2 regions of the Inquilinus ginsengisoli genome follow, and region 1 is predicted to be linked to the other one. Evidence: riboswitches for the same ligand, from Rfam matches in the RefSeq annotation. Region 1 holds a riboswitch; the other holds the start of a gene.

Region 1 (10,042 bases):
GGCGGCGCCCGGACCGGCGTCGCATTACCATGATCCGCGCAACCGCGGGAATGCGCCGTTCCGCGCCGATTGCGACGCCATCCAGATCGCGGCGATGTTCGGCGCGGTGCCGGCGCCCTTCTCAGGCCCGGACTGGGTCGCCCGTCTCGCGGCGCTGCAGGATCCGCAGTCGGGGCTGTGCTTCAATCCGGACACGCCCGATTCCGTCCGCCGCCAGCCGCCGCCCGAGCCCGGCGGCGACAACCTCTACAACATCCTGTGCGTCGGCTACGCCCTGGAATGCCTCGGCGCCGCCTTCCCGCACCCGATCGCCTGGGCGTCGCGTCTCGATCCCGCGACGCTGCAGCGGGCGCTGGACGGCCTTCCCTGGGCGGAGCGCGGCTGGTCCTCGGGCGCCTGGGTCGACGCGCTGGGCACCGCCTACTGCTTCAACGCCCGGTCCTTCGACGATCCGGGCGAGCTCGCGACCCTGATCGGCTGGCTGACCACCCGGGCCGACCCGGTGACGGGCCTGTGGAGCGGGCCGACCGGCGACGACTGGCTGCAGCCGGTGAACGGCTTCTACCGCCTGACGCGGGGGACCTACGCCCAGTTCGGCATCCCGCTGCCCTATCCCGAGCGGACGATCGACGCGGTGCTGGCCCATCTCCGCCGCAACGGGCGGTTCGAGCGCGCGGGCTTCAACGCCTGCAACGTCCTCGACGTCGTCCACCCCCTGATGCTCTGCGCCCGGCAGACGGCGTATCGCGAGGCGGAGATCGCGGATGCCATGCGTCACTTCCTGGGCGCCGCGATCCGGCACTACACGCCGCGGCAGGGCTTCGCCTTCTCCCGCGACGAGGCGCCCGGCCTGCAGGGGACCGAGATGTGGCTGTCGATCATCGGCCTCATCCTGGTGCATCTCGGCCTGGCCGGGACGGTCGGCTTCCGGCTGGCCGGCGTCCATCGCTGGGAACCGGCGCTGCCGATCGGCCAGATCCGCTGGCCGGCCCGAGACTAGCTCCACACGCCGGAGACAGGCCGCGCGCGCTTGACCGTCAGCTCCGCCTCCAGCCAGGCGCGGAACAGCTGCACCTTGCGCTGCCGCGCCTTGGCCTCGGTGGTCACGAACCAGTAGGCGATCTCGGTCGGCGCTGCGGTGGGGAAGGGGCGGACCAGCCGGCCGTCGGCCAGGGCGTCGGCGGCGATCAGCTGCCAGGCCATGAACACGCCCTGTCCGGCCAGCGCCGCCTCGATCGCCGGGATCGGGTCGGTGTAGGACGGGCCCGACAGGCGCGGCGGCGACGTCACCCCGGCCGCCGCGAACCATTCGGCCCAGGAGATCAGCGATCCCTCGTCGCGGATCACCGGCACGTCGCCCAGATCGGCCGGGCTGCGCAGCCGCGCCGCCAGCGACGGGGCGCAGACCGGGAACACGGTCTGGGGGATCAGCCGCTCGGCCATCACCCCCGGCCAGCCGCCACGGCCCATGCGGATGGCGCAGTCGACATCGCTCGAGGCCAGGTCGATCGCCGCCGCGGTGGCGATGAAGCGCAGCTCAATTTCCGGGTTGGGGCCGGTGAAGCGGGACAGCCGCGGCACCAGCCAGCGCGCGGCGAAGGCCGACCCGGCGGTGACGGTCAGGATGCCGGCGCGTTCGGCCGCCAGGGCGCCGATGGCATCGGCCAGCATGCGGAAGCCGGCGTCCAGCATCGGCCGGATGCGCAGCAGGTCGGGGGTCGGCACAAGGCCGGCGGGGGTGCGCTCGAATAGCAGCAGGCCCAGCCGCGCCTCGGCCCGCCGGATGTGTTGGCTGACCGCACCGGGCGTCACCCCGAGTTCGGCCGCGGCGACCGACAGCGACCCGCCGCGCGCCACCACGGCGATGGCGCGCAGCGCGTTCAGCGGGATCGGGAAGGGCGAGGCCATCCCGCCTGTTTATCGGAGGGTGGGACGATTCACCACTCCCCGCCGGTCCGCTCCGCTACTTCGGATGCAGCGGCACCTGCTCGTACTGCTCGAGGTCGAGCAACTGCTGCTTCGGAATATCCTGCACCGGCGCGTTGATCGAGGTCTGGTCCAGCAGGGTGGCGACGGTGTTGGCCTGCCGCGGCGTCCAGGCGTTCATCACCGCGATCGCCTGCTCCCGGCTGTTGCCGAGGGCCTCGAGCGCCTTGAGGATCGCCGGAGGGGAGCCTGGTGCCCGCTTCGGCGTGTTGGCCGGGTCCCGGGCCACCAGCAGGGCGGTCTCGCGCTTCACCCCGGCCGCGGTCAGGGCGCGGATGTTGGCGTCGTCATAGGCCGGCACCGTGACCATGCGCGACTGCAGCGACCGCACCAGCTCGCCCGGTATGTCCTTCGGCGGGGTGCCGGCCTTGGCCTGCACCGCGAGCTGGTTGAGGCTGTCGGCGACGCCGCCGGCCTGCTCCGGCGTCCAGGAATTGACCACCGCGGCCATGTCCGCCTGGGAATAGCCGAGCTTGGTGAAGGTCGCGGTCAGCGCCGTGACCGGGTTGGTGTCGCCCTCGGACTCGCCCTGGGTCACGCTGGCGGTCACCAGGCCGGCGATGTCGCGGCGGACGCCCATGGCGGTCAGCCGCCGGGCGTCGGCACCGTCGTATTGTGGCAGCGGCAGGCCGTTCTGCCTGGCGAAGTCGACGAAGCCTTCGGCCAGCTTGCCCCCGGAATCGGTGCGGTAGGATTTGGCGAAATCGGCGACCCGCCCGGCCTGCTCCGGCGACCAGGAGTTCATCACCTGGGCCATCTCCGCCTGGGAGTAGCCGAGATAGGAGAAGCCCTGCTGCAGCACCTGGCCGGCGGTGACGCGCTTGGGGTCGGGGGTCGGCCAGGCCGTGGTGCCCAGCTCCTTCGCGATCTCGTCGCGCACCCCCATCGCCTTGAACTGGCCGACATCGGCATCGCCGTAGCGGGGCATCGGGATGCCGTTCTTCGGCGCCCAGTCCAGCACCGCCTGGGTCACGTTCTCCGCCGTGTGGCGCTTGTAGTACTTGATGTAGGTGGCGATCTTGTCGGCTTGGTCCGGCGTCCAGCTGTTCATCACCGCGGCCATGTCCTTGGCGGTGTAGCCGAGGTTCCAGAACGCGGCCATCAGGATCGGGCCGGCGCTGCCCTGGTCCGACGTCGTCGCCAGGGTGTGCAGGCCCAGCTTGTCGGCGACGTCGCCGCGGACCCCCAGCGCCTTCAGGAAGTCGGCATCGGCGCCGTCGAACTCATGCGCCTTGTCCGCCAGGCTGGCGAAATAGTTGATGCCGGAGGCGATCACCATCAGCGCCGCGCCGACGCCGGTCCAGAAGGCGACGCCCCGGGTCGCCAGGAAGCCGAGCAGGCCTTCGGCCCCGGCGCCGCCGGCGGCCACGGCCGCCGTGGATTCCGCGCCGACGATCTGGAAGCCGGGCGCCGAGAGGAAGGCGAGGTCGCCGGCGACGCTGAAGGCATAGCCGACGCTGTGCACCCAGCCGGTGTTGGGCTTGCCCATGTAGCCGAAGACGTTGACGGTGTCGGCGAAGACATAATAGGCGTCGCCGGTGTCCCGCAGGATGGCGCCGGCGATGCCCTTCAGCAGGCCCTTGGTGGTGGCGCTGGCGGCCATGTGGTCGATGCGCCCGGCGGCCGCGTTGTAGGCCTTGTTGAGCGGGGTGTTCGGGCGCCCGGTCGCATCCGTCCCGAAGATCTGCTTCCGCAGCTCCGGCGATATGCCGGCATTGGCCGCGGCCGACAGCGACATGGAGGCATGCACCGGGACGTAGACGGCGTCGACCAGCTTGTCGACGAAGGCGGTGCTGTTGAGCGCGCCGGACAGGCATTCCGCCGCGTTCCGGGCGAACAGGTACGAGCTGGTCGCCGCCGAGAACCGGCCAAGGACGTTCGAGCCCTTCAGCAGCTGCTGCCCCCGGGCCGAAAGCTGGTCGGTCTTGCCGGCGAGCAGGTTCTTGTAGTCGCCGGGGGGCATCGACCGCTTGAGCTGCTCCTGCAGCCCGAAGGTCAGCAGCAGCCGGTTCGACCGCAGGAACCAGGTCGGGTTGGTGTGCTTGGGTTCGCGCGGCGCGGCGGCCAGCAGGGTCTGGGCGTCGGTCGGCGGCAGCATCGGCCCCGGCACGGTGTAGTTCTTGATCTTGCCGGTCTCGAAACCTTCGACGTGCTTGAGCGTCCCGCCATAGAGGGCGAGCGCCCGGGTGATGCTGTCGGAGCGTTCGTTCAGCCAGGTGGTGCGCTGGCCGTCCTGCTCCAGCGTGTTCGCCTTGTCCGGGTGATCGGCCAGCAGCTTCTGGATCGCCGCCGCCTGGTCCTCGGGCGACAGGGTGCTGCCCCAGGTCTGCAGCGGCACGCCGATGAAGTCGCCGTCCTTCAGCGTCTTCTCCTCATGCGCCTTGACCGTGCCGCTGAAATTCTCGAGGCCTTTGGTCGCGGCCCACAGGATGGCGTCGCGCATCGGCGCCGGGTTGTTGTCGCTGATCCTGGGGCTCTTCTCCTGGCCGGCCAGCTGGTCCAGCCGGACGGTCATGGCCAGCGACAGGGTGACGTTCCCCTCCTCTCCGGCATGGGCCAGCAGCTCGGGAAGGTTCATCATGTTGAGCGGGTTGAGATGGTCGCCCGTGACCTCCTCGCTGCGCAGCTTGTCGACCATATGCCCCGCCAGGGCGTCGACCGCGGCCTTGCCCTGGCCCGGCGCGTCACCATCGCCACAGACCACGTTCTGGCTGGCCTGGGCCAGGTCGCTGATCACCTTCTTCGCGTCCTTGAGGTCGGGCCCCGGGCGCCATTTGGCGACCTCGTCGACGCAGCCGCGCGCGATGGCGCTGACCCGCGGGTCGCTCATCACCTGGCCGCCGAGGATCGGCATCGTCCGGTTCGTGTCGGTCAGCTCGGCCAGCTTCGCCGCGGCGGCCTTGGCCCCGTCCTTGCCGCCCTTGCCCCAGGCCGCCTCGATCTCGCGGATCGGCCGTTCCAGGAACACCTCCTGGTGGGCCTCGCTGAAGCCCTTCTGCACCGCCGCCAGATACTGCGCGGTGTCGCCGCCGGCATAGGTCTTGTAGACGCCGGTGAGATGGGTCATCGCCGCCACCAGGGCCTGCGGCTCCGGGGTGTCCTTGGCGGTGCTGTCGGCCGCGGCGATCACCCGCTGTCTGACCAGGGCGGTGACGTCGTCGTACTTGCCGTCGGCGCCGAGCTTCTGCACCGCGGCGGCGCCGTCCGCCGTCCGGTCGTCGACCTTCCACTCGTTCAGCTTCTGCGCCTTGGCGGTGCGGATCGCCTCCTGGAACACCGGATCGTCCGGGGCCCGGGCCGCGATCGGCTGGATCAGCGCGTCGAAGTCCGGCGCGCTCTGCTCGGTCGCGGCGTAGTCGATCTCCTGGGCCACGACGGCGGCCAGGTCGTCCTTGGTCAGCTGGCGCTCGTAATCCGAGATTTTCGGATCGGACGCCTTGGCCAGCAGCTGCCGCTGCTGGCCGAGATAGCCGAGCCGGGTCTCGTCCAGCACGATGACGGTGTCGTCCGCCTGCAGCCTGCGGTCGGCGCCGGGCGCCGCGGCGGGGCGGTTGCCGAAGGGCAGGGGGTCGAGCTTGGGCGTGGCCGGCAGCTGCGCGTGGAGCGCGTCGTTGTCGGTGAAGTCGAAGCCCTCGTCGCGGATGAAGATGCGGAACGGCCAGGCCTCTCCGACCTTGTGCTCGTTGATCCCCAGCGGCTTGGCGCCGGGCGGGAACGGGCCGAGCGCGGGCGGTGCGTCGGTCGGGGCGGCGGGAGCCTGGGCGGGCTGGGCCGGGGCCTGCTGCCGGGCCAAAGCGAGCGACTGCTCGAAAGAGGGGGCATCGCGCCTGAGGGTGCGCCAGGGAGGGGGCGGCTGACGCGTGACCGGACCGACCATGGGGCATCTCCTTTGCAGGGGATTTATGGTGTTTCGTTTTGCTCTTGGCGGCTGATTGATTGTTTCGCGTGATGCGCGAGAGGCCGCGACCCGAAAGCGGCAGTTCTGTGAAAACACATTCGATCGGTGAAGGTTTCAGGACAGCGGTCATATTTCGGACCGGATGCCGCCGGCGGCCGCGCACACCGGGAGCGTCAGACATCGCACTATAGAGATTTTCTATAGTCATGGAGAGACGCTGTCCCTCCTAGGCGGGCGCGCGCCGCCCTATCTATGGAGAATGTCTGGTCCAGGAGGCCATCATGACACTCTTCTCGTGGCGACGCTCCCAGCGGCGTGATCCCGACGGCGCCGAGACGCTGCTGGCGATGACCCCGCGCCAACTGGCGGATCTGCCCTTCTGGGTCGAGCCGCCGCAGCCCGACTGCGCCGAGGACGGGCCGGCCCGCCGGCCGGTCACACCCCGAACCGCGCCGCGGCGTCTGCCAGCCTGACCGTCAGCAGCGGCCGCAACCCGGCCAGCATCGCCAGCGGCCCGGTGGCCGGCAGGTCCCAGGTGGCGCCGCCCAAGCCCAGGCAGCCGGTGGCGCGGGACCGCGTCGCCACCACCTGGCCGTCCCCCGGCTGCAGCGTGAGCAGCCGGACCGGAAGGCGGAAGGGCAGGGTGCGGCCCGCCCGGTCGTCCGTGGTCGCGACCGGGCCGTCGGCATCGGCCAGGGTGGTGCGGCCGGCGGCGGTCTCGAACCGGCCCAGCCGCTTCGGGATCGCCCACAGCGCCCGGCCGCCGGCCAGCGAGGCCGGGCTGTCGACCCAGGCGGCGGTGACGGTGGCGCCGAACCGCCAGCCCAGCCGCACCGGCACCGCGACCACCAGCTCGCGATAGGCCAGGTCACCCCGGTCGTCCCAATCCGCCCGCACCGTCAGCAGCAGCGCCGTGCCGCCCCAGCCCAACGGCCGGGCGCCGGACGGCAGCGGCCCCGGCAGGGCGTTGCGCGGGATCCGCCACAGCGCCGCATCGAGGGTGCCGCGCAGGCGCCAGGGCGGCGCTGGATAGGGGGGCTGGATCATGCCGTTTCGGTGTACAGCAGGCAGCCCGGGGGCTCCATGCCGAAGCGCCGATGGGGCCGGATCGGACCGTTGAATCCGGGATTGCATCCGGGCCGTCAAAAACGAACTTGGATTGCGAGTTTTGCGACCTCACCAACTAGGTATTGACGTAGACCGCCATAAAGACGTCAATATCTAGACATCACGGGCGCTACAGGGAATCCGGTGCGCTATTCGTCGGCAAGGCCGGAGCTGCCCCCGCAACTGTAAGCGGCAAGGCTCTTTCGTCGTCTTGAGTCACTGGTGGGGCAACCTGCCGGGAAGGCGAGACGGAAGGGTCGATACCGCGAGCCAGGAGACCGGCCCGTGATCGTGAAGAACGTCCTCGGGCGGGGTGCCTCGATGGTGCGTCAGTCGGATTGCGTCGGCTTGCCGACGCTATTGTCGACTCCGCGTCATCGGCCCAAGCCCCTCTACATCTATGGGGTTAGCCGATGTCAGCCATCCAGGAAACCGACCGCGCGCTCGCTGGCGCACCTGCCGCCCCCGCCGCGCCCCGTGCCGCCTCGAATCAGAAGGCCGCCGAACCGGCCTACCAGGTGATCCGCCGCAACGGCGCGGTCACCGCCTTCGACGCGGCCAAGATCTCGGCGGCGCTGACCAAGGCGTTCCTGGCGGTCGAAGGGTCGGGCGCCTCGGCCTCGCGCCGGGTGCATGACATCGTCGAGGAGCTGACCGGCCAGATCGCTGCGGCGCTGACCCGCCGGGCCGACCACGGCCGCACCTTCCACATCGAGGAGGTGCAGGACCAGGTCGAGCTGGCGCTGATGCGCGGCGAGCACCACAAGGTCGCCCGGGCCTATGTCCTGTACCGGGCCGAGCGGGCGCGCGAGCGGGCGGCGGCCGCGGCACGGGTCGAGGCCTCGCCGGTGGCGGCGGTGCTCAACGTCACCGCGGCCGACGGCAGCCGCGCGCCCCTGGACCAGGCCCGCCTGGTGCGGCTGGTCGAGGAGGCCTGCGCCGGCCTCGCCGACGTCGCGGCCGAGCCGGTGCTGACCGAGACCCGCCGCAACCTCTATGACGGCATCAGCGAGGCCGAGCTGGCCCTGGCGCCGATCATGGCGGCGCGCACCCTGATCGAGACCGAGCCGAACTACAGCCAGGTCAGCGCCCGGCTGCTGCTCGACCTGCTGCGGCACGAGGCGCTGTCCTTCGTCCATGGCCGGCCGACCCGCGCCACCCATGCCGAGATGGTCGAGGGCTATGCCGAATACTTCCCGGCCTATGTGAAGAAGGGCATCGCGGTCGACCTGCTGGACCCGGAGCTGGCGCGCTACGACCTGAAGAAGCTCGCCGCGGCGCTGAAACCGGAGCGCGACCTGCAGTTCCAGTTCCTCGGGCTGCAGACCCTGTACGACCGCTACTTCCTGCAGACCGAGGGCATCCGCTTCGAGCTGCCGCAGGTGTTCTTCATGCGCGTCGCCATGGGGCTGGCCGCGCGGGAGATCGACCGCGAGGCGCGGGCGATCGAGTTCTACGACCTGATCTCCTCCTTCGATTTCATGTGCTCGACCCCGACGCTGTTCAACGCCGGCACGCCGCGGCCGCAGCTGTCCTCCTGCTTCCTGACCTCGATCGCCGACGACCTCGACGGCATCTTCAAGGCGGTGAAGGACAACGCGCTGCTGTCCAAATACGCCGGCGGCCTGGGCAATTCCTGGACCCGGGTGCGCGGCCTGGGCGCCCATATCCGCGGCACCAACGGCCAGTCGCAGGGCGTCGTGCCGTTCCTGAAGGTCGCCAACGACACCGCCATCGCGGTCAACCAGGGCGGCAAGCGCAAGGGCGCGGTCTGCGCCTATCTCGAGACCTGGCACGTCGACATCGAGGAATTCCTCGACCTGCGCAAGAACACCGGCGACGATCGCCGCCGCACCCATGACATGAACACCGCCAACTGGGTGCCGGACCTGTTCCTGCAGCGGGTCGAGGCCGATGGCGCCTGGACCCTGTTCTCGCCGGACGAGGTGCCCGACCTGCACGACCTCTACGGCCCGGCGTTTAAGACCGCCTACGAGGCCTATGAGGCCAAGGCCGCCCGCGGCGAGATCCGCGTGCACAAGCAGGTCCGCGCGCTCGACCTGTGGCGCCGTATGCTGACCATGCTGTTCGAGACCGGCCACCCCTGGGTCACGTTCAAGGACCCCTGCAACATCCGCTCGCCGCAGGGCCATGTCGGCGTGGTGCACTCCTCGAACCTGTGCACCGAGATCACGCTGAACACCTCGGATGACGAGGTCGCGGTCTGCAATCTCGGCTCGATCAACCTCGCCAACCATGTCGGCGAGCGCGGCCTGGACCGGGCGCGGCTGGAGCGCACCATCCGCACCGCGATGCGGATGCTGGACAACGTCATCGACATCAACTTCTACACCATCCCGGAAGCCCGCCGCTCCAACCTGCGGCACCGCCCGGTCGGGCTCGGCATCATGGGCTTCCAGGACGCGCTGCAGGCGCTGCGGCTGCCGATCGCGTCGGACGAGGCGGTGCGCTTCGCCGATGAGAGCATGGAGGTGATCAGCTATCACACCATCGCCGCATCGGTGGAGCTGGCGGCCGAGCGCGGGCGCTACCCGTCCTTCGAGGGCTCGCTGTGGAGCCGCGGCATCCTGCCGATCGACTCGATCGAGCTGCTGGCCGAAGCCCGCGGCGGCGTGCTGGAGATGGACCGCTCCAAGACGCTGGACTGGGACGGGCTGCGCGATCGGGTGCGCAGCACCGGCATGCGCAACTCCAACACCATGGCGATCGCGCCGACTGCGACCATCTCCAACATCTGCGGCGTGGCCCAGTCGATCGAGCCGGCGTTCCGCAACCTCTACGTCAAGGCCAACATGTCGGGCGATTTCACGGTGGTGAATCCCGGCCTGGTGCGTGATCTCAAGGCGCTCGGCCTGTGGGACGAGGTGATGATCTCGGACCTCAAGTATTTCGACGGCAGCCTCGGCGCCATCGACCGGGTGCCGGACGACCTCAAGGCGCTGTACGCCACCGCCTTCGAGATCGATGCCAGCTGGTTGGTCGAGGCGGCGTCGCGCCGGCAGAAGTGGATCGACCAGGCCCAGTCGCTGA
Region 2 (10,042 bases), on a different contig from region 1:
GTGGCGATCCAGGCCTTCGGCATCGGCACGCTGACCCAGCCGGTGCAGAAGATGATTGACGCCGGCATCCCGGTGATCGACATGGACACGCTGATCGCGCCGCTGGAGCAGATCAACGTCCACTCCTTCCTGGCCCCCGACAACGAGTTCATGGGCGCCGCCGTGACCCAGGCGCTGTGCACCGCCATCAAGGGCGAGGGCACCATCATCATGACCCAGGGCGCGCTTGGCCACACCGGGGCGCAGGGCAGGGCCCGCGGCTTCGACTCGGTGGTCAAGCAGTACCCGAAGATCGAGGTGCTCAACACCGATCCGGGCGACTGGGACGTGTCGAAGGTGGCCCGGATCTGGGAGACCCACCTGACCAAGTATCCGAAGATCAGCGCCGCCTTCTTCCACAACGACGACATGGCGCTGGCCGCCTACAACGTGATGAAGGCGCACAACCGCACCGACATCCTGATCGGCGGCGTCGACGCCATGCCACCGGCGATCCAGGCGGTCTCGGAAGGCCGCATGTTCGCGACCGTGCGCAACCCGTCCTGCCGCATCCATGGCGGCGCCGTGGTGGCGGGGGTCGCGGCCGTGACCGGCGGTGAGAAGACCGGCGAAGGCATCCCGAAATCGGTCGTCACCGACGGTCCCGTGGTCACCAAGGCCAACGCCGCCGGCATGCAGTGGATGCAGGATCACTTCCTGATCTGATCGCAGCCGATCGGTCGTGAAAGGATCGTCATTGCGAGCGCAGCGAAGCAATCCATGGGGCAGCCCGCATCGGCGCCATGGATTGCTTCGTCGGCTTCGCCTCCTCGCAATGACGATGGAGGCGGGCGTCCGGAAGACGTCTCGAAGAATGGACAGGCCCGCGCCATGACCCAGACTCCGTTGCTCGAGCTGAGCGGCATCTCGAAGTCGTTCGGCGGCGTCCGGGCGCTGCGGGAGGTCGACTTCACGCTCGAGGCCGGCGAGATCCATGGCCTCGTCGGCGAGAACGGCGCCGGCAAGTCGACGCTGATGAAGATCATCGCCGGCGTGCATGCCGACTATGACGGGCAGATGCGGATCGAGGGGCGGGCCGTCCGCTTCCGCTCGGCCCGCGACGCGGCCGCCGCCGGGGTAGGCATGGTGCATCAGGAGTTGAGCATCGTGCCGGACCTCAGCGTCGCCGAGAACGTGTTCCTCGGCACCCAGCCGGTCGGCCGCTTCGGCATCGTCGACTGGGCCGGGATGCGCAAGGCGGCGGGCGAGCAGATCCGCCGGCTGGGCATCGACGTCGACCCGCGCACGCCAGCCGGGGCGCTGCCGATCGGGCTGCAGCAGCTGATCGAGATCGCCCGGGTGCTGTTCTCCGGCGCCCGCATCATCATCCTGGACGAGCCGACCTCGGCGCTGTCGCCGCCGGAGATCGAGCGCCTGTTCGGCGTGCTGCGGCGGCTGCGCGAGGAGGGCCGCAGCTTCGTCTTCATCTCGCATTTCCTCGACGACATCCTGAAGGTGTCCGACGCCGTCACCGTGTTCCGCAACGGCCGCCGCATCCTCAGCGCCCGCGCCGCCGAGACCGACAAGGCGGCGCTGATCGAGCACATGATCGGCGCCGGCCACGGCGAGCTGGAGGAAAGCTACACCGGCGAGATCCGGCTCGACTCCAAGCCCGGCGCCCCGGTGGTGCTGGCGGCGGAAGGACTGTCGGCCGACCGCTTCTACAACGACATCTCGCTGGAGGTGCGGGCGGGCGAGGTGCTGGGCATCTACGGCTTCATGGGCTGCGGCCAGCTGGAGCTGGCGCGCACCCTGTTCGGCAAGCTGCAGCCCGACCAGGGCCGGATCCGGGTCGCCGGCCGGGCCGTGCGGCTGCGCAGCACCGCCGTCGCCCGCCGCGCCGGCATCGCCTTCGTGCCGGAAAGCCGGCGGGCGATGCTGTTCCACCACGAGCCGATCTACAAGAACACCTCGATCGCCATCCTGGACCGGGTGTCGCGCTGGCTGCTGAGCCCGGAGTCGGAGCGGCGCATCGCCCGCGAGCGGGTCGAGGAGCTGCGCATCCGCACCCCGCATGTCGACGCGCATCTCGGCGCCCTGTCCGGCGGCAACCAGCAGAAGGTCGCCCTGGCGAAGTGGCTGACCTTCACGCCCAAGGTGCTGATCTTGAGCGAGCCGACCCGCGGCATGGATGTCGGCGCCAAGGAGGATGTGGTCCGGATCGTGCGCGGCCTGCGCGACCGGGGCATCGGCGTGGTGGTGGTGTCGGCCGAGCCGGAGACGGTGCTGTCGCTCGCCGACCGCATCCTGGTGATGCGCAAGGGCGGCATCACCCGCGAATTCGCCGGCGGCATGGTCAGCAAGGACCGCCTGCTCGAGGCGGCATGATGGTGGAGCAGGGGAATCGCATGGACGCGTCAGCCAAACCGCCGGTCCGCGGCACCGCCTCCCGGCTCGGCGGGATGCTGGGCGGGCAGCTGCGCAACATCGCGCCGTTCATCACCCTGATCATCCTGGTCGGCTTCTTCAGCATCGCCAGCCCGTCCTTCCTGACGGTCGACAATTTCAGCAACATCCTGAACCAGATCTCGGTGACGGCGGTGATCGCCGTCGGCCTGACCTTCGTGATCCTGTGCGCCGAGATCGACCTGTCGGTGGCCAGCATCGCCAACGCCACCGGCATCATCGTCGCCTTCCTGACCGCGCAGGAAACCTACGTCACCATCGCCAACGTGCCGCTGCCGGGCTGGCTGGCGATCGTGATCGCGCTCGCCGGCTGCGCCCTGCTGGGCCTGGTCAACGCGGTGGGGGTGACGCGGATCGGCATCCCGTCCTTCATCATGACCCTGGCCATGATGCAGATCGGCGCGGGGATCTGCGCCATGCTGGTGCGCGGCCAGATCGCCTATGCCGTGCCGCCGCTGGTGGTCACCCTGGGCTCCGGCTCGATCGGCGGCATCCCATGGATCGTGATCGTGGCCGCCATCATGCTGCTGGCCGGGCACCTGGTGCTGACCTACACGCGCTTCGGCCGCTACGTCTACATGGTGGGCGGCAACCGCGAGGCGGCGGAGTATTCCGGCGTCAACGTCCGGGTCATCGTCGGCGCGGTGATGGTGATCTCGGCCGTCTGCTCCGGCATCGCCGGCATGCTCGGCGTCGCCTATTTCGGCAGCGCCCAGCAGAACGAGTTCGACACCTTCCTGCTCGACGCCATCGCCGCGGTGGTGGTCGGCGGCACCAGCCTGTTCGGCGGCCGCGGCGGCATCGGCAACACCATCATCGGGCTGTTCATCCTGGGCGTGCTGAACAACGGGCTGGACCACGTCAACATCGACAGCTTCCTGAAGATCCTGATCCGCGGCCTGATCCTGCTCGCGGCCCTGGTGATCAACGTCTACGCCCAGCGGCTGCGCTCCGCCGGCGACACCGGCAAGGCGTCGTGACGCTTCGGCGCCGTTGACCCCCTTGCCCGCGCCTCCTACTGTGCGGCCATCGCGCAGCTGGTTCCCCAAGGGCGGACGCCCGAGGGGATGAAAAGGGAACGCGGGACGGTCTATCCTTTCAGGAGGCCTGATCCGCGGCTGCCCCCGCAACTGTAGGCGGCGAGCCCAACTCCGACAGCCACTGGCCGATGGCCGGGAAGGCGGAGGCAGGCGACGACCCGCGAGCCAGGAGACCTGCCGGCGAGGCGATGCGTGCGAACCGCCGGGCGGGGTGAACCGGTGGCGCGGGATGCATGGCGCCTTCCGGGCACCGTCTCCGGCGTCCGATTGCCCTGGCCGGCCGACCGGAAGGGCGAGGCGTGCAGCATCGAGCTATCAGTGGCTAGTCTGCCGGCAGCGACGCTGGTGCTGGGCGGCGCCCGTTCGGGCAAGAGCCGCCATGCCGAGGCGCTGGTCGAGAGCCAGCCCGGCGACTGCATCTATCTCGCCACCGCCGAGGCCTGGGACGCCGAGATGGTCGAGCGCATCTCCCGCCACCAGGAACAGCGCGGCTCGCGCTGGCGCACGGTCGAGGCGCCGCTGGAGCTGGTCGAGACCCTGGACAAGGTCGCCGGCCCCGGCCACGCCGTGCTGGTCGACTGCCTGACGCTGTGGCTGTCCAACCTCATGCATGCCGACCGCGACATCGCTGATGAGACCGACCGGCTGGTGCGCTGGCTGGCGGCGCCGGCCGGCCCCGTGGTGCTGGTCTCGAACGAGGTCGGGCTCGGCATCGTCCCCGACAACGCCCTGGCCCGCGCCTTCCGCGACCATGCCGGGCGCCTGCACCAGGCCGTGGCGGCCGTGGTTCCCTCCGTCGTCTTCGTCGCCGCCGGCCTTCCCCTAACCCTGAAATCCGCCTGAGAGAGACCGCATGCCCGCCAAGATCCCCGCCACCGTCATCACCGGCTTCCTCGGCGCCGGCAAGACCACGCTGATCCGCCACCTGCTGCAGACCGCGAATGGCCGCCGGCTGGCCCTGATCATCAACGAGTTCGGCGATGTCGGGGTCGATGGCGACCTGCTGCGCAGCTGCGGCGACGCCACCTGCCGCGAGGAGGATGTGGTGGAGCTGGCCAATGGCTGCATCTGCTGCACCGTGGCCGACGACTTCATCCCGACCATCGAGAAGCTGCTGAACCGCGCCGAGCCGCCGGACCACATCGTGATCGAGACCAGCGGCCTGGCCCTGCCGAAGCCGCTGGTCAAGGCGTTCGGCTGGCCCGAGATCCGCACTCGGGTCACGGTCGACGGCGTCATCACCGTGATCGACGGCGCCGCCATGTCCGAGGGCCGCTTCGCGCTGGACGAGGAGGCGCTGGCCGCCCAGCGCGCGGCCGACGAGGGGCTGGACCATGACAACCCGCTGGAGGAGCTGTTCGAGGACCAGCTCGCCTGCGCCGACATGGTGATCCTGAACAAGACCGACCTGCTGGATGAGGCCGGGCTAGCGACGGTGTCCGCCGAGCTGGCCGCGCAGCTGCGCCCGGGGGTCAAGGTGGTCAAGGCCCGCCACGGCGCGATCGACGCCGCGGTGCTGCTGGGCCTCGGCTCCGCGGCCGAGGACGATCTGGCGGCGCGCCCCTCGCATCACGATGCCGAGGACGAGCACGACCACGATGATTTCGAGAGCTTCCATGTCGATCTCGGCGCCGTGACCGACCCCGACGCCCTGACGCGCAAGCTGAAGCCGGTGATCGAGGCGCATGACATCCTGCGGCTGAAGGGCTTCGCCGCGGTCGAGGGCAAGCCGATGCGCCTGGTGGTCCAGGCGGTGGGCGGCCGGATCCAGCATTACTACGACCGCCCGTGGCGCGCCGACGAGGCCCGCGGCACCACCCTGGTGGTGATCGGCGAACGCGGCCTCGACCGCGCCGCCATCACCGCATCGCTCGCGGCCTGATGCATCTCCTCGCCACCCAGCCGGGCAGCGTCGCCGACGGGTCGGAGGCGGTCGATCTCGGCCAGAGTCCGGGCGACATCGTCGTCCTGACCGCGGCCGACACCGAACTCGCCTGCCTGTCGGCGGCGCGGTCCGGTTTCGGCGAGGATTTCCCCTCAGTCCGGCTGGCCAACCTGCTGCAGCTCGGCCACAACCTGTCGGTCGACACCTATGTCGACGACGTGGTCAGCCGGGCGAAGCTGGTGGTGGTGCGGCTGCTCGGCGGCGCCGGCTATTGGCGCTACGGCATCGAGCAGGTGCATGCCGCCTGCCGGCGCGAGGGCATCCCCCTGGCCGTGCTGCCGGGCGACGACAAGCCGGATGCCGATCTCGACGCGCTGTCGACCCTGCCGGAGGAGGCGCGGGGCCGGCTGTGGCGCTATCTGGTCGAAGGCGGCATCGAGAACGCCCGCGGCTTCCTGGCCTATGCCGCGACGCTGACCGGCCGCGACCTGCAATGGGCCGAACCGCGGCCGCTGCTGCGCGCCGGGCTGTACTGGCCGGACCTGCGCCATCCGTCCTATGCGGAGATCGCCGGGCGGTGGCCGGGCGACGCCCCCGTCACCGGCCTCGTCTTCTACCGGGCCCTGGTGCAGGCGGGGAACCTGGCGCCGGTCGATGCGCTGGTCGCGGCGCTGCAGGCCCGGGGACTGAACCCGCTGCCGATCTTCGTCTCCAGCCTGAAGGACACGGTGTCGGCCGAGCTGGTCACCGAGGCCTTCGCTCGCCATCCGCCGGCGGTAATCCTCAACGCCACCAGCTTCGCTGTCTCCAGCCCCGGCGGCCCGACCCAGCCGACGCCGTTCGACGCGGCCGACTGCCCCGTGCTGCAGGTGGTGTTCGCCGGCGGGGGCGAGGCGGCGTGGCGCGACGGCACGCGCGGCCTGTCGGCCCAGGATCTGGCGATGAATGTCGCCCTGACCGAGATCGACGGACGGGTACTGACCCGCGCCGTGTCCTTCAAGTCGGAGGCACGCTGGGATCCACTGACCGAATGCACCGTGGTGTCCTACCGCCCGGTGGCCGACCGCATCGATTTCGTGGCCGATCTCGCTGCCGCCTGGGCGGGACTGCGGCGGACGCCGGCGGCCGATCGCCGGGTCGCACTGATCCTGGCCAACTACCCGAACCGCGACGGCAGGCTCGGCAACGGCGTCGGCCTCGACACCCCGGCCGGGACGGTCGAGGTGCTGCGCGCCCTGGCCGCCGCCGGCTATGCCGTCGCCGATGTGCCCGAGGATGCGGCTGACCTGATGGCGCGGGTGACGGCCGGGCCGACCAATGCGCTTGCGACCCGCGCCGACCGCGCCGGCGGCGAGGCCTATCCGCTGGCCGACTACCGCGCTTTCTTCGCCGGCCTGCCCGAGCCCGTGCGAACGGCGGTGACGGCCCGCTGGGGCGAGCCCGAAGCCGATCCCTTCGTCGAGGGCGATGCCTTCCGGCTGGCGGTCCACCGCTTCGGCCATGTCATCATCGGGGTGCAGCCGGCGCGCGGCTACAACATCGACCCGCAGGCGACCTATCACGACCCGGCGCTGGTGCCGCCGCACGGCTATCTCGCCTTCTACGCCTGGCTGCGCGGCGGCTTCGGCGCCCAGGCGTTCATCCATATGGGCAAGCACGGCAATCTGGAGTGGCTGCCGGGCAAGGCGCTGGCGCTGTCGCAGGACTGCTTCCCGGAGGCCGCCTTCGGCCCCGTCCCGCATCTCTACCCCTTCATCGTCAACGATCCGGGCGAGGGCACCCAGGCCAAGCGCCGCACCGCCGCCGTCATCATCGACCATCTGACGCCGCCGCTGACCCGGGCCGAGAGCTACGGCCCGCTGAAGGACCTGGAGGCGCTGGTCGACGAATACTACGAGGCCGCCGGCATGGACCCGCGCCGGCTGGCGCATCTGCGCGACCGCATCCTCGACCTCGCCCGCAGCTCCGGCCTCGACCAGGATTGCGGCGTGGCGCCGGGCGACGAATCCGATTCCGCCCTGGCACAGATCGACAACCATCTGTGCGAGCTGAAGGAGATGCAGATCCGCGACGGGCTGCACATCTTCGGCCGCTCGCCCGCAGGCGACCAGCGCACCGACCTGCTGGTGGCGCTGACCCGGGTGCCGCGCGGGGCCGGGCAGGGCGGCGACGCCTCGCTGATCCGGGCTTTGGCCGGCGATCTCGGCCTCGGCTTCGACCCGCTGGACTGCCGCTTCGGCGATGCCTGGGCCGGGCTGCGGCCTGCAGCTCTCGGGCCTGTGGAAGGCTGGCGCACCCTGGGCGACACGGTGGAGCGGCTGGAGACTCTGGCGCGCGATCTGGTCGCCGGCACCCGGCCGGCGGAGGCCGGATGGACCGCCACCGCCGCCGTGCTGGCGGAGATCCAGGCCGCCGTTGCCCCGGCCGTCGACCGCTCCGGCGCCGCCGAGATCGACGGGCTGCTGCGCGGGCTGGCCGGGCGCTTCGTGGCGCCGGGATCCTCCGGCGCGCCGACCCGCGGGCGGCTGGACGTGCTGCCGACCGGCCGCAACTTCTACTCGGTCGACAGCCGCACGGTGCCGACCCCGGCCGCCTGGCATCTCGGCTGGAAATCGGCGGCGCTGCTGGTCGAGCGGCACCGGCAGGAGCATGGCGACTGGCCCCGCACCATGGCGCTGAGCGCCTGGGGCACCAGCAACATGCGCACCGGCGGCGACGACATCGCCCAGGCGCTGGCGCTGCTCGGCGTGCAGCCGCGCTGGGACCCGGCCTCGCGTCGCGTCACCGGCTTCGAGATCATGCCGGCCGGGGTGCTCGACCGGCCGCGGGTCGACGTCACCCTGCGCATCTCCGGCTTCTTCCGCGACGCCTTCCCCAGCCAGATCGACCTGTTCGACAGCGCCGTGCGTGCCGTGGCGGCGCTGGACGAGCCGGAAGACATCAACCCGCTCGCCGCCCGGGTGCGGGCCGAGACGGCGGCGCTGGTCGCCGCCGGCACGCCTGAGGCCGAGGCCCGCCGCCGCGCCGGCTTCCGCGTCTTCGGCGCCAAGCCGGGGGCCTACGGGGCGGGCCTGCAGGCGCTGATCGACGAGAAGCTGTGGCGCGACGAGGCCGATCTCGGCCGCGCCTATCTGGAATGGGGCGGCTGGGCCTATGGCGATGGCGCCGAGGGCGCGGCCGCGCACGGCCTGTTCGCCCAGCGGCTGGAGAAGGTCGAAGCGGTGGTCCACAACCAGGACAACCGCGAGCACGACCTCCTGGATTCCGACGATTACTACCAGTTCGAAGGCGGGCTGGCGGCGGCGATCCATCACCTCTCCGGCGCCCGGCCGGCGATCTACCATAACGATCATTCCCGGCCCGAACGGCCGGTGATCCGGACCCTGCGCGAGGAGATCGCCCGTGTCGTCCGCGCCCGGGTGGTCAACCCGAAATGGATCCGCGGCGTGATGCGCCACGGCTACAAGGGCGCCTTCGAGATGGCGGCCACGGTCGACTATCTCTTCGCCTTCGCGGCGACCACCGATGCCGTGGCCGACCACCAGTTCGACCTGGTCTATGACGCCATGCTCGGCGACCCCGAGGTCCGGGCCTTCCTGGAACAGGCCAATCCGGCGGCGGCGCGCGAGATCGCGGAGCGGCTGCAGGAGGCGCTGGATCGCGGCCTGTGGCAGCCGAGGGCGAACGCCGTCTACCATGAGCTCGATGTTTTGACGAAGGAGTCTCGTCCATGAAGACCGACGGCATGACCGAAGACGAGATCAACGCCCGCCACGCCGAGAAGATGGCGAAGAAGAAGGCGGTGCGCGACCGCATGCTGGCCGACAAGACCCTGGAGAAGGGGCTGCTGATCGTCCACACCGGCAAGGGCAAGGGCAAGTCCACCGCCGCCTTCGGCATGGTGCTGCGGTCGATCGGCCACGGCTTCCGCACCGGCGTGGTGCAGTTCGTCAAGGGCAGCTGGGAGACCGGCGAGCGCCATGTGCTGGAGCGGTTCCCGGAGCTGGTGACCATCACCGCGATGGGCGAGGGCTTTACCTGGGAGACCCAGGATCGCGAGCGCGACATCGCCGCCGCCCGTGCGGCCTGGGAGGCCGCCAAGGCGATGATCCGCGACCCGGCCTACCGCATGGTGCTGCTGGACGAGCTGAACATCGTGCTGCGCTACGACTACCTGCCGGCGGAGGAGGTGGTGGCCTTCCTGCGTGACGAGAAGCCGGCCGACACCCATGTCATCGTCACCGGCCGCAACGCCAAGGACGAGCTGATCGAGATCGCCGACCTAGTCACCGAGATGACCCAGATCAAGCACCCGTTCCGCGACGGGGTGAAGGCGCAGGCGGGGATCGAGTTCTGATGGGGTTTTCCCCAATGACGGCCTCCCCCTTTCTGTCATTGCCCGGCTTGACCGGGCAATCCAGGGGCCACCGAGAGCCGCTCTGGCTGCCCCTGGATGCCACGGTCAAGCCGTGGCATGACAGAGAGTGACAGGGAGCCACCCCCCCGCCCTGATGATCCAGGGCACTGGCTCCGATGTCGGCAAGTCGCTGATCGTCGCCGGGCTGTGCCGGGTGTTCGCCCGGCGCGGTCTGCGGGTGCGGCCGTTCAAGCCGCAGAACATGTCGAACAACGCCGCGGTGACGGCGGATGGCGGCGAGATCGGGCGGGCCCA

Evidence for each region. Region 1 has a riboswitch for cobalamin ahead of E9232_RS13820 (ribonucleoside-diphosphate reductase subunit alpha). Riboswitches for the same ligand answer to the same signal wherever they lie in the genome.
Region 2: another riboswitch for cobalamin. It lies ahead of cobU (bifunctional adenosylcobinamide kinase/adenosylcobinamide-phosphate guanylyltransferase); the one in region 1 lies ahead of E9232_RS13820 (ribonucleoside-diphosphate reductase subunit alpha).

Annotation. Positions count from the first base shown of each region.
Region 1 is NZ_JAVDPW010000004.1:476,115-486,156, reverse strand. It holds gene E9232_RS13845 (acyltransferase) at 1-1,000, shown strand, start outside; gene E9232_RS13840 (LysR substrate-binding domain-containing protein) at 997-1,908, opposite strand; gene E9232_RS13835 (hypothetical protein) at 1,964-5,863, opposite strand; gene E9232_RS13830 (hypothetical protein) at 6,166-6,357, shown strand; gene E9232_RS13825 (acetoacetate decarboxylase family protein) at 6,320-6,931, opposite strand; cobalamin riboswitch at 7,100-7,292, shown strand; gene E9232_RS13820 (ribonucleoside-diphosphate reductase subunit alpha) at 7,405-10,042, shown strand, end outside.
Region 2 is NZ_JAVDPW010000006.1:532,997-543,038, forward strand. It holds gene E9232_RS19545 (sugar ABC transporter substrate-binding protein) at 1-705, shown strand, start outside; gene E9232_RS19550 (sugar ABC transporter ATP-binding protein) at 871-2,367, shown strand; gene E9232_RS19555 (ABC transporter permease) at 2,388-3,425, shown strand; cobalamin riboswitch at 3,467-3,681, shown strand; gene cobU (bifunctional adenosylcobinamide kinase/adenosylcobinamide-phosphate guanylyltransferase) at 3,804-4,328, shown strand; gene cobW (cobalamin biosynthesis protein CobW) at 4,339-5,367, shown strand; gene cobN (cobaltochelatase subunit CobN) at 5,367-9,104, shown strand; gene cobO (cob(I)yrinic acid a,c-diamide adenosyltransferase) at 9,101-9,727, shown strand; gene E9232_RS19580 (cobyric acid synthase) at 9,882-10,042, shown strand, end outside.